Regions from separate parts of the Streptomyces sp. NPDC001617 genome, predicted to be linked through region 2. Evidence: riboswitches for the same ligand, from Rfam matches in the RefSeq annotation. Region 2 holds a riboswitch; each other region holds the start of a gene.

Region 1 (4,204 bases), on a different contig from region 2:
AACTCGCCGCCGATCCATCAGAGTTGAGGTGGCGCGGCGGGCTCATCATGCGCGGACTGCGCACGCTTCCGGTCGAATTCACCCCAGTTGGCTGAATGTGTCCGCCCAGACAAACATGACACGCGCTCAAGTCTGTGATCTTCACGTGATCTACGCGGCATTAACTTGTGACAAGTGATCGTCAGCCGATACCTTCACGGACCATGGCGGCGCCAAGGCTTGGCCCAAGCTTCACGCGTCGCGGTCATTGCTGTCTCGCGAAAGGCCCCCGCATGCTCTCCGGGAACGGTCGTCACCGTCGCCCCCGCCAGGCTCCGGCACTGCTCGTCGCGGCCGGGGTGACAGGCTCCGCCATCGCCATCCCGCTGTTCGCCGCGAGCGGCGCCAGCGCGGCCGACGGGACCACCTGGGACAAGGTGGCGCAGTGCGAGACCGGCGGCTCCTGGAGTGAGAACAGCGGGAACGGCTTCTACGGCGGACTGAAGCTGACCCAGGACGACTGGGAGAAGTACGGCGGGCTCGACTACGCCCCGAGTGCCGACCTGGCCAGCCGCAACCAGCAGATAGCCGTCGCCGAGAAGCTCCTCGACGCCGAGGGTGTCGGCGCCTTCCACACCTGTGGACTGACCTCCGGGCTGACCAAGGACTCGGGCTCCGCCGATGTCGACACCGGCGTCGCGGACGGCTCGTCGAGTTCATCCGATTCGTCCGACAGCTCGGACTCGACCGGTTTGTCCAATTCATCGGGCAGCTCGGCCGGCGACTCCTCCTCGGGTGCGTCGTCCAGTGCCCAGCCCTCCGCCTCACCCGACGCTTCATCCGATTCCACAAGTAATTCTGCCGAATCGGACACATCCGCCTCGCCCTCCGGGTCCGCCGCGAGCAAGTCTCAGGGAACCGACGACTCGTCCGCAGATCGGGCGAAGGGGGATGACTCGGACAAGTCCGGCCAGGCTGTGGGGTCTTGGAGTCTCGTCGACACCGGCGCCATCGGCGGGGCCGCGGACGCCGTCACGGACACCGCCACCGGCACCGGCAAGCATCGCGGCGCCGCTGCCGACGAGAGCTCGGCCAAGAAGGCCGCGCCCGACTCGTACACGGTCCACGCCGGCGACACCCTCGCCTCCATCGCCGACTCCCTTGGCGTGGACGGCGGATGGCGTGCCCTCTATGCCGAGAACAAGCAGGCGATCGGTACCGACCCGAACCATATCTCCGCCGGTCAGGCCCTGCGACTCCCTGCCGAACAGGGTTAAAAGCGACGGGAGTTCACGTCACACTTCGCGCCGAATGTCCGGTTTGGTGAAAGTGTGGGATGAGTCTCAGAAGCCCTGATCGTCTTTGAAATTCCCCGGATTCCGTGTCTACCGTCGTCACCGCTCGGCAACACGAGCCCCGACAGCCGCAACGCCGAATCCTGCCAGCGGCCGTACGGGAACAGTCGTCGCTTAACAGCGCCGTAGGCAGGAGCGGGGGACCCAAGGTAAGCGCCGGACCCAGCGATTGACGCTGGATACGGCTAGGGGTGTAGCCGCGCCTCGTGAAAGCGAGCGTGCGGCCGGGCAACTCAACCGGCCCGAACCCGACAGCTCACCTCGCAGGCGTCGGTGAGGGGATCAACCATGCTGTTTTCCGGCAAGGGCAAGCACCGTCGTCCGTCCAAGGCCACCCGCGTCGCCGCGCTCGCCGGAGTCACCGGTGTCGCCATAGCCGCGCCGCTGATGGCGGCCGGCAGCGCCTCCGCCGCCACCGCCTCCGAGTGGGACGCGGTCGCCCAGTGCGAGTCGGGTGGCAACTGGTCCATCAACACCGGCAACGGCTACTACGGCGGTCTGCAGTTCTCCGCCTCCACCTGGGCCGCGTACGGCGGCACCGCCTACGCCTCGCAGGCCAACCAGGCCACCAAGGCGCAGCAGATCGCCGTCGCCGAGAAGGTCCTCGCCTCCCAGGGCAAGGGCGCCTGGCCGGTCTGCGGCACGGGCCTGTCCAGCGCCGCCTACAACGGCAGCAGCGCTTCGAGCAGCTCCTCCAGCGGCTCCAGCACCCGCTCCTCCGGCGGGCAGACCGCCTCCCGCTCCTCCGAGCGCACGGCCGTCAAGAAGTCGACCAAGACCGTCACCACCCCGACCGGCAAGAAGGTCAAGAAGGGCGACGGCGAGTACAAGGTCGTCAAGGGCGACACCCTCAGCTCGATCGCCGAGAAGCACCACGTCAAGGGTGGCTGGGCGAAGCTGTTCAAGCTGAACAAGGACATCGTCGAGGACGCCGACCTGATCTACCCGGGTCAGCAGCTGCACCTCAAGTAAGCAGACAGCTGAACCACAGCGCCCTGACAGCCGTGTCCTCCACCATGGAGGACACGTGAGGGCCTCCCCCGTCCCCACGGGCTCCCCGCTCCGGTGCGTGTTCCCCCGTACGCACCGGGGCGGGGCTTTTTTGCCCCCACGCTTTGTTCCGTTCGGAAACAATTTACTCTCGGTTCTGCCCAAGGGGTGGTCGGAGACGTGGCCGATCCGCCGGAGGCGGATAGGCTCGTCTCGCAGAGCCGCTGCGGCCTTGCTAACCGCGTCACATCCCAGAAGGAGATGCTCGTGCCGTCCATCGACGTCGTCGTAGCCCGGGAAATCCTGGACTCCCGAGGCAACCCCACGGTCGAGGTCGAGGTCGGCCTCGACGACGGCAGCACGGGTCGTGCCGCCGTCCCGTCCGGCGCCTCCACGGGCGCCTTCGAGGCCATCGAGCTCCGCGACGGTGACCCCAACCGCTACCAGGGCAAGGGTGTCGAGAAGGCCGTCCTCGCCGTCATCGAGCAGATCGGCCCGGAGCTGGTCGGGTACGACGCCACCGAGCAGCGCCTGATCGACCAGGCGATGTTCGACCTGGACGCCACCGACAACAAGGGCTCCCTCGGCGCCAACGCCATCCTCGGCGTCTCGCTCGCCGTCGCCCACGCCGCCTCCGAGGCCAGCGACCTCCCGCTCTTCCGCTACCTGGGCGGCCCGAACGCGCACCTGCTGCCGGTGCCGATGATGAACATCCTGAACGGCGGCTCGCACGCCGACTCCAACGTGGACATCCAGGAGTTCATGATCGCCCCGATCGGCGCGGAGACCTTCTCCGAGGCCCTGCGCTGGGGCACCGAGGTCTACCACACCCTCAAGAAGGTCCTGAAGAGCAAGGGCCTGTCCACCGGCCTCGGGGACGAGGGCGGCTTCGCCCCGAACCTGGAGTCCAACCGCGCCGCCCTGGACCTGATCCTCGAGGCCATCAAGGAAGCCGGCTACATCCCCGGCGAGCAGGTCGCCCTCGCGCTCGACGTCGCCGCCTCCGAGTTCTACAAGGACGGCACGTACAAGTTCGAGGGCAAGGACCGCTCCGCCGCCGAGATGACGGAGTACTACGAGGAGCTCGTCGCGGCCTACCCGCTCGTCTCCATCGAGGACCCGCTGTTCGAGGACGACTGGGCCGGCTGGAAGGTCCTCACCGACCGTCTCGGCGACAAGGTCCAGATCGTCGGCGACGACCTGTTCGTCACCAACCCCGAGCGCCTCGCCCGCGGCATCGAGGAGGGCACCGCCAACGCCCTCCTGGTCAAGGTGAACCAGATCGGCTCCCTCACCGAGACCCTGGACGCCGTCGAGCTCGCCCAGCGCAGCGGCTTCAAGTGCATGATGTCCCACCGCTCCGGCGAGACCGAGGACGTCACCATCGCCGACCTCGCCGTCGCCACCAACTGCGGCCAGATCAAGACCGGAGCCCCGGCCCGCTCCGAGCGCGTCGCCAAGTACAACCAGCTGCTGCGCATCGAGGAGATCCTCGACGACGCGGCGGTGTACGCGGGCCGCTCCGCTTTCCCGCGTTTCAAGGGCTGATCCCGGCAGGGCTAAGCCTTAGCCAGTCGTACGTACGTCCCCGTACCGGTCCCGTACCGTGTGCGGGGACGTACGCGCGTGTGAACGGGAGGCGGGGAACATGGCCGTGAAGGACCGGGACCGGTTCTCCACCGCGACCAGGATCAAGCTGCTCGGCGAGCAGACCGCGGCCCGGGTCTACCGCTCCCAGACCAAGCGCCAGGCCCGCCGCTCCCGCCTCACCGGCCGTGCGGCCCTGCTCGCGCTGGTGCTCTGCACCCTGGTCGTGGCGCTCGCGTACCCCATAAGGCAGTACGTCTCCCAGCGCGCGGAGATCGCCGATCTGCAGCGCC
Region 2 (4,204 bases):
GGAGCTCGCCCGGTTCGCCGAGGAGGGCCCCACGGCCGAGGAAATGGAGCGCGCCCAGGCCCAGTTGGAGCGCGAGTGGCTGGACCGGCTCGGCACGGTCGCGGGCCGCGCGGACGAACTGTGCCGGTTCGCCGTCCTGTTCGGCGACCCGCAGCTCGCCCTGACCGCCGTCCAGCGTGTGCTGTCGGTGACGGCCGAGGAGGTCCAGGAGGTCGCCAAGGCCCGCCTGCGCCCCGACAACCGCGCGGTGCTCGTCTACGAGCCGCTCGCCGGAGAGATCGCAGAGGACGCAGATCCCCCGGAGGACCCCGAGGCCGAGGCCACGGTCGAAGCCGGCGACAAGAACGAGGAGGCGGCCAAGTGACCGAGCTCGCCACGATGGAGTTCCACCCGCAGCCCCAGGCCGGCGAAGCCAGGCCGTGGGCGTTCCCTGCGCCCGAGCGCGGCGCGCTCGACAACGGCCTGACGCTCCTGCGCTGCCACCGCCCCGGCCAGCAGGTCGTCGCCGTCGAGGTGCTCCTCGACGCGCCCCTGGACGCCGAGCCGGCCGGCTTCGACGGTGTCGCCACGATCATGGCGCGCGCCTTCTCCGAGGGCACCGACAAGCACTCCGCCGAGGAGTTCGCCGCCGAACTGGAGCGCTGCGGCGCCACCTTGGACGCGCACGCCGACCACCCCGGCGTCCGCCTCAGCCTGGAGGTCCCGGCCTCCCGGCTCGCCAAGGCGCTCGGTCTGCTCGCCGACGCCCTCAGGGCGCCCGCGTTCGCCGACAGCGAGGTCGAGCGGCTCGTCCGCAACCGTCTGGACGAGATCCCGCACGAGCTGGCCAACCCCTCCCGCCGTGCCGCCAAGGAGCTCTCCCGGCAGCTGTTCCCGGCGACCTCGCGCATGTCGCGCCCGCGCCAGGGCACCGAGGAGACGGTCGAGAAGATCGACGCGGCGGCCGTACGAGCCTTCTACGACCGTCATGTCCGGCCCGCGACGGCCACCGCCGTGGTCGTCGGCGACCTCAGCGGCGTCGACCTGGACGCACTGCTCGGCGAGACCCTGGGCGCCTGGACCGGCTCGAAGGCCGAGCCCCGCCCGGTGCCCGCGGTGACCGCCGACGACACCGGTCGCGTGATCATCGTGGACCGTCCCGGTGCCGTCCAGACGCAGCTGCTCATCGGCCGTGTCGGCGCCGACCGGCACGACCGGGTGTGGCCCGCGCAGGTGCTCGGCACGTACTGCCTCGGCGGCACTCTCACCTCCCGCCTGGACCGAGTCCTGCGCGAGGAGAAGGGCTACACCTACGGGGTGCGCGCGTTCGGGCAGGTCCTCAGGTCCGCCCCGGACGGCACCGGCGCGTCGATGCTCGCCATCAGCGGTTCCGTGGACACCCCGAACACCGGTCCCGCCCTGGACGACCTCTGGAAGGTGCTCCGTACGCTCGCCGAGGGCGGCCTCACCGACGCCGAGCGGGACGTCGCCGTACAGAACCTCGTCGGTGTGGCGCCGCTCAAGTACGAGACCGCGGCGGCCGTCGCGGGCACGCTGGCCGACCAGGTCGAGCAGCACCTGCCCGACGACTACCAGGCGACGCTGTACCAGCAGCTCGCCGCGACCGGCACCGTGGAGGCCACAGCGGCGGCCGTGAACGCCTTCCCGGTGGACCGTCTGGTGACCGTGCTCGTCGGTGACGCGGCCGAGATCAAGGAGCCCGTCGAGGCCCTCGGTATCGGTGAAGTCACCGTGGTGTCGGCCGAGTAGCGGCACGCGCGCGCAGGGGCCCTGGTGACGGATGCGTCACCAGGGCCCCCGTATGTCCGAATTGGGGCGGAGGTTGCCTGTCTGCCCTGTGGGATGCGCTACAAACACCGTGATCCGTTTGGGGATTGAAAGCGGCCCCGCTTAGCGTCGTCCGGGCTGTCCGTCAGGCACCGCGCCGCACCCGCGGCACCGGACAGCCATCGCCGAGTCCCCGTACGGCGCGAGCCAGGGGAGCCGGGGACCCACGTAGTCCCTGGGGTGAATCGGACGCCCGCGCAAGCCGCGAGGGGGTCCGTAGGAGACCTTCCTGCTCCGAACCCGTCAGCTAACCCGGTAGGCGAGAGGGAAGGAAAGGACCAGCCACTACATGGCGTTCATGTGCGCCACCGGGAAGCACCGTCGTCCCAGCCGCGTCAAGCGCGGTACCGCCGCGGCCGCCGGCGTCGCGGCCCTCGCCACCACCGGCGTGATCGGTACCCTCGCGGCCCCCGCGCTCGCCGCGGAGAACTCCGTCGAGCAGACCGGTCTCACCCCCGTCATCACCATCGGTGACTCGATCGCCGCCAAGATCGACGCCCAGGCCGACGCGCAGAAGCAGGCCGCGGAGGAGACCGCCCGTAAGAAGGCCGCCGCGGAAGCCGCGCGCAAGAAGGCCGAGGCGAAGGCCAAGGCGGAGCGTGAGGCCAAGGAGCGCGCCGCCCGCGAGGCCGAGCGCAAGCGCCTCAACACCTTCGTCGCCCCGATCGCCAACTCGTATGTCTCCACGGGCTACAAGACCGGCGGCTCCCTGTGGTCCTCCGGCAGCCACACCGGCATCGACTTCCACGCGGCGAGCGGCACCGTCGTCCACGCGGTCGGCTCCGGCACGGTCGTGCAGACCGGGTGGGGCGGCGCCTACGGCAACCAGATCGTGATCAAGATGGCCGACGGCACGTACACCCAGTACGGCCATCTGTCCTCCATCGGCGTCTCGGTCGGCCAGCAGGTGACTCCGGGCCAGCAGATCGGCCTCTCCGGCTCGACCGGCAACACCACCGGACCGCACCTGCACTTCGAGGCCCGCACGACTCCCGAGTACGGCTCGGACATCGACCCCGTCGCCTACCTGCGCTCGCACGGCGTGAACGTCTGACGACGGACCGCAAGATCTACCGAAACCCCGGCTCCTGGAGCCGGGGTTTCGCCGTTTCTGTCGCTCTGCTGTCCAAAAAATATCCATGGATTCCGGTCCGCCGTCGGAAATTCCGGCTCATTGCAATAGAGTCCTTGGACACAACGTCAATCGACGACGTTTCACGGGGATTAAGGCGGAGGTCGGTCATGCGTATTCCGGCGCACTCGGTGTGCACGGCCATCCGGGACGACATCGTCGCGGGTGTCTACGAGCGTGGCAGCCGCCTCACCGAGGAACTCCTCGCCCGCCGCTACGGTGTCTCGCGCGTCCCCGTCCGTGAGGCCCTGCGCACCCTGGAGGCGGAGGGCTTCGTGGTGACCCGGCGGCACGCGGGCGCGTGCGTCGCGGAGCCGACCGAGCAGGAGGCCTCCGACCTGCTGGAGATGCGCATGCTCCTGGAGCCGCTGGGTGCCTCCCGGGCCGCCCAGCGGCGCACCGAGGCCCATCTCAAGGTCCTCCGAGGCCTCGTCAGACTGGGCCAGGAGCGGGCCAGGAGGGGCAACAGCGAGGATCTGCGCTCCCTGGGGGGCTGGTTCCACGAGACGCTCGCCCAGGCCTCCGGCAGCCCCGCGCTGACCTCGATGCTGACCCAGTTGCGCCACAAGATCGCCTGGATGTACGCCGTCGACGCGCCCGCCAACCCGGTGGAGTCCTGGGCGGAGCACGGCGCGATCGTCGACGCGGTGGCCCGCGGGGACGGCGAACGCGCCCGTGCGATCACCACGCTGCACACCGAGCGCTCGACGGCCGCGCACCGGCTGCGCTTCGGCACCCCCGAACGCGTGAACGGTGTGAGGAACTCGCAACATCCCGTAAACATGTCGGGCCTGCGGCATTAACACGGGCGCCGTATACAAAGAGGAGACAATTCGCGGGGGATTATTTCTGCTGCCCGCAATGGGGAAATGCGAAGGGCTCGCCCGGTAAATTCCGGACGAGCCCTTCAGTGCTGCGGGACGGCGAGTGCCGCGACCCTCAATTCGCTTTTCAGACGGTCTCGGGAAGCTCCTCGAGCCCCTCCGCGACCAGCTTGGCGAGACGGTCGAGAGCGGCGTCCGCGCCCTCGGCGTCCGAGGCGAGGACGATCTCCTCGCCCCCCTGGGCGCCCAGGCCCAGGACGGCCAGCATGGAGGCCGCGTTGGCGGGGGTGCCGCCGACCTTGGTGATCGTCACCGGGATACCTGCGGCCGTGGCGGCCCGGACGAAGATGGAAGCGGGGCGGGCGTGGAGGCCCTCGGCCCAGCCGACGTTGACGCGGCGCTCAGCCATGTGATGCTGCCC
Region 3 (4,204 bases), on a different contig from region 2:
GGCGATCGCGCGCCAGACGTACGAGGAGAAGGGCGTGCCGTGGAGGAGGACGACCGGGGTCTTGGCGGGGTCGCCGAGGCTGTCCCAGCGGACGTCACCGGCGGAGCTTCGGAATGTCCTGGTCAGGGTCCCCTCAATCACGGAGCTTCCTCTCGGCTGACGGCCGGGCGGCCTAGGAGCGGCGGCGGGGTTTCCCGCGGTTCGTGTTCTTGGTGCCCTTGGCGCCCTTGGTGCTGCTCGTCGCGCCGCGAGGGCTGCGGCCCTGTGTCTTGCCCGCGGTGGGCTTGCGCCGGGCCGCGGGCTGGTCCGCCGGCTTCTCCTGCGGCTGCGACCTTCGGCCCCGGGAGCTGTTCGGCGTGCGGCCCCGGACGATGCCGATGAAGTCCTCTACCAGGTCCGTGGTGGCCTCCTCCGGCCAGGACAGGGCGACGCTCGACTGGGGAGCGTCCGTCACCGGGCGGTAGGTGAGGTCGCGGCGGTGATGGAGGCGGGCCAGGGACTGGGGAACGACCAGGAGGCCGATGTTCGCCGCGACGAGTTCGATCGCGTCCTCGGTGGTGGCGGGGCGTTCGAAGGCGGGCTCACCGGGCGGGCCGTCCCAGTCGAGGACGTCGTCGAGGGGGTGAAGGAGCACCTCGTCGGCCAGGTCGGCGAGGGTGATCTCCTCGGCCGCGGTGATCACATGGTCCTTGGGGACCACGACCACCGTCGTCTCGGTGTAGAGGGGGATCGCGCTGAAGAACGCGCGGTCCACCGGCAGCCGCACCAGGCCCGCGTCGGCCTCGCCGGCCCGCAGGAGGTCGGATGCCTCGGTGACCGGTACGGCCTGGAGGGTCAGCGGGGTGTCGGGCAGGCGCTCGTTCCAGATCCGCACCCACTTGGCGGGCGTCGTCCCCGGGACGTACGCAAGCCGGAACGTCTGGGATGCTTCCGAGCCTGTCACCCCGCCAGGTTACCGGCCGTGGTCGGAGGTCTCGTACGCGCTCGATACCCTGGACCGTATGAAGTCGCACCAGACCACCCAGACGATGAAGCCCGCCACGGCGGCGAAGAAGCTGGGTGTGTACCTCGAGGCCACCCCCACCGAGTTCCGTGCGGGTGACGTCACGCGCGCCCGGCTCGACGAGCTGCAGGCGAATCCACCCGAGTGGTTGCGCGAGCTGCGGGCCAAGGGTCCGCACCCCCGACCGGTGGTCGCGGAGAAGCTCGGCGTGTCCATCTCGGGTCTCGCCCGCGGCGGGATCACCGAGCCCCTCACCACCGAGCAGATCGAGACGCTGAAGCAGGAGCAGCCCGAGTGGCTGGTGAAGGAGCGCGCCGTCCAGGCCGAGGTCCGCAAGGAGGGCGCGCGGATCAAGAAGCGGAACGCCGAGCGCGCGGCCGCCCACGACGAGCGCCCGCGTTCCTGACGCTCTCCGCTCGCCGGGTTGGACCACGGTCCGTAGTCGAACGGATGCCGTGCGTACACAACGGGCGGATCTGACGACGCGTCACGACGAAGGTCACAAAAGCGTATCGGACATTCCGGCCTTCAACCTTCACACGGGGCGCACAAGTTGGCTAACTTGGCCTCAGGCCGCTCGAGTCACTCCGGCGAACCCCGTCGGGAAGAGCGGCCTCCGCCGAATCCGGTGCGTCCGCATGGGCAGCCGGAGCCGGGGACCCAACCGAATCATGGGGTGAATCGGTCCAACTGTCCTTCGGGGCAAGGACCGTAGGGCAATCCTTCCGGAACGGCCGCCCGAACCCGACAGCTAACTCGGTAGGCGGAGTACGGAAGGAGTACGGCTCCCATGGCGCCGGAACGATCGTCGCGCGCCGGAGGCTTCGGGCTTCCCGGTGCGCGTAACTCCGACGAGGGACCCAGCCGTGAAGCCGTCCGGCAGCGGGTGAGCAGCCTCTACGACCGTGCCGAGGACGACACCGGCCAGTTCAACCTGACCCGGGTGCAGGGCTCGCGTGGTTCGCGGGGACAGGGCGGGAGTGCGCGCAGAGGCTCGGACCCCGATCTCGACAACGTCACCCGGCAGTGGTTCGACGTGGCGCGTGCGTCGCTGGGGCCGACGATTCCGGCCATTCTGCCGACCGACCGGAGGCCGGCCAGGGAGACGTCCGCCCGTCCGGCCGCGTCCCGGCCCGCGCGTCCGGCGGAGCTTCCCGCCGCCCGTGCGCTGGAGGCCCCCGGCCGGCCCGTGGCCGAGCTGCCCGCCGGAGGCGCCCGCCGTCCGGTGGCCGAGCTGACCTCCGGCCCGGTCGCCGAGCTCACGGCCGGTCCCACGCCCGCGCTGCCCGCCGTACCCAGTCCCCGGCAGGAGGCCGCCGGAGCTCCCCCGACCCCGGCGGCCCCCGAGTCGAGGCAGACGGTCCTGCGCCGGTCCAAGCAGGACAGTCAGCGCAAGGTCGCCGCGGCCAGCGATCTCCTGTACCGGCACATCGCCCGGCAGACCTCGGTCCCGCGCGCGGCTGTCGCGACGCCGGCCTGGGCGGCCCAGGGCACCTGGCAGACAGCGACTCGGCAGAGCACACCGCCCGCGGCGATCGAGCCCACACCGACCCAGGTCAACTGGGCCGTCCCGGCCCAGCGCACGGCGACCGACGCCCCGACGGCACAGCCCGGCTGGGACACCGGCGCACAGCAGGCCGTGACGCCGCAGGCGGCCCTGGAATCCCGACGCATGCAGCCCGGGGCGGACATCGGGACACCGCAGGCCCCCGCATCGCCGCCGGGTCTTGAGGCCCGGCGCATGCAGCCGGGCTCGGACTCCGGGACACCGCAGGCCCCCGCATCGCCGGTGGGCCTTGAGGCCCGGCGCATGCAGCCCGGCTGGGACACCGGCGCACAGCAGCTCGTGGCTTCGTCGACACGGCGGGAAGCCCGCCGGACGCAGCCCGGCTGGGACACCGCCGCCCAGCAGCTCGTCACCGAGTTCACGACGCCCCAGGCCGCGCCCGCGCAGGCCGACTGGGCCACCCAGGTCCAGCAGGCCGCCATATCACCCGCGACCCCCGAGGCCCGGCAGACGCAGCCCGGCTGGGACACCGGGGCGCAGCAGCTCGTGGCACCGCTCACGGGGGGCGACCCCCTGGCGGCACAGCCCGGCTGGGCGACCATGATCCAGCAGCCCCTCGCCACGCGCACCGCGGCCGACGCCGTGTCGACACAGGTCGGCTGGGACACCGCCGCCCAGCAGCTCGTCGCTCCGTCGGCACCCCAAGTCGACTGGCGGGACCCGGTGGCGCAGGAGCAGGCGCGCCGCGCGGCCGACGAGGCTCGGCGGCTGCAGGAGCCGTCGGTTCTCGACACCGGTGTGCCGGCGGTCGAGGACTGGCGTGGGCAGCAGCCGACCGTGCTCGAGACGGGCGTCCCGGCCGTCGAGACGACACCCAGCGCCACCAAGGCCGACCGTGCCGTCGCCTTCGCCCGCGCGCAGATCGGCAGGCCGTGCCTGTGGGGCGGGGTCGGGCCGGAGTCGTACGACAACTCCGGGCTCGCCCAGGCCGCCTGGAAGGCCGCCGGTGTCGCCCTGCCGCGCAGCACGCACGAGCAGTCGAGCACCGGCATGGTGATCCCGGTCGCCGAGAGCCGTCCCGGGGACCTGATCTTCTTCCACGACAACTTCAGCCACGTCGGCATCTACACCGGCAACGGCCTGATGATCCACGCGCCCGGTCCGGGCTCGGTCATCCGTGAGGAGTCGATCCACAACGCCGGGGAGGCGGCGATCCGTATCGCGGTACGCCCCGCGTGAGGCCCGGGACGCCGGTCGAGCCGTGACAACGGCGGCTCGCCGGCCCTCGCCCGCGTGAAGCTCAGGTGCGCCGGTCCAGCCGTGACACCAGCGACTCCGTGAACTGCGAGGCCGCCCACGGCAGTCGGCGGCCGAGCATCGTCTGGACCTGGGCCTCGCGCTGCCTGAAGACCGGGTGGTCGATCCGGACGTGGGCGACGCCCTCCGTGCACGCGCCCTCCTCCAGATCGCCGAGATCGCCGACGAGGGCGATGCCACCGCCCGATCGTACGAACTCGTACTGTGGGGCGAGCGCGTCACAGACCAGCGCGGGACGGACCGTGAGGCCCTCCAACTGGACTCCGATGTCGAAGAGTTCACGCTGGCTGGTGCCGGCCGAGCCGAGCGCGAGCGGATGCGCGCACAGCTCGGCCAGGGTGATCCGGTCCCGGTCGGCCAGCTCATGGCCGGCCGGC

What was found. A riboswitch is a leader RNA that binds a small molecule or an ion and turns the genes downstream of it on or off. The one in region 2 is predicted to bind cyclic di-AMP.
Region 1: linked by a shared signal. The riboswitch ahead of ACWC09_RS05910 (transglycosylase family protein) and the one ahead of ACWC09_RS30965 (M23 family metallopeptidase) in region 2 are both predicted to bind cyclic di-AMP.
Region 3: linked by a shared signal. The riboswitch ahead of ACWC09_RS09795 (NlpC/P60 family protein) and the one ahead of ACWC09_RS30965 (M23 family metallopeptidase) in region 2 are both predicted to bind cyclic di-AMP.

The regions. Positions count from the first base shown of each region.
Region 1 is NZ_JBSFHA010000005.1:103,895-108,098, reverse strand. Features, by position in the region: gene ACWC09_RS05920 (cytochrome P450 family protein) at 1-95, shown strand, start outside; gene ACWC09_RS05915 (transglycosylase family protein) at 273-1,256, shown strand; cyclic di-AMP (ydaO/yuaA leader) riboswitch at 1,446-1,619, shown strand; gene ACWC09_RS05910 (transglycosylase family protein) at 1,623-2,306, shown strand; gene eno (phosphopyruvate hydratase) at 2,586-3,872, shown strand; gene ACWC09_RS05900 (FtsB family cell division protein) at 3,973-4,204, shown strand, end outside.
Region 2 is NZ_JBSFHA010000048.1:52,265-56,468, forward strand. Features, by position in the region: gene ACWC09_RS30955 (M16 family metallopeptidase) at 1-364, shown strand, start outside; gene ACWC09_RS30960 (M16 family metallopeptidase) at 361-1,749, shown strand; cyclic di-AMP (ydaO/yuaA leader) riboswitch at 1,941-2,104, shown strand; gene ACWC09_RS30965 (M23 family metallopeptidase) at 2,117-2,881, shown strand; gene ACWC09_RS30970 (GntR family transcriptional regulator) at 3,070-3,762, shown strand; gene ACWC09_RS30975 (HPr family phosphocarrier protein) at 3,911-4,192, opposite strand.
Region 3 is NZ_JBSFHA010000009.1:58,653-62,856, forward strand. Features, by position in the region: gene ACWC09_RS09780 (alpha/beta fold hydrolase) at 1-141, opposite strand, end outside; gene ACWC09_RS09785 (LysR family substrate-binding domain-containing protein) at 173-943, opposite strand; gene ACWC09_RS09790 (DUF5997 family protein) at 1,002-1,409, shown strand; cyclic di-AMP (ydaO/yuaA leader) riboswitch at 1,611-1,785, shown strand; gene ACWC09_RS09795 (NlpC/P60 family protein) at 1,794-3,749, shown strand; gene ACWC09_RS09800 (LysR family transcriptional regulator) at 3,811-4,204, opposite strand, start outside.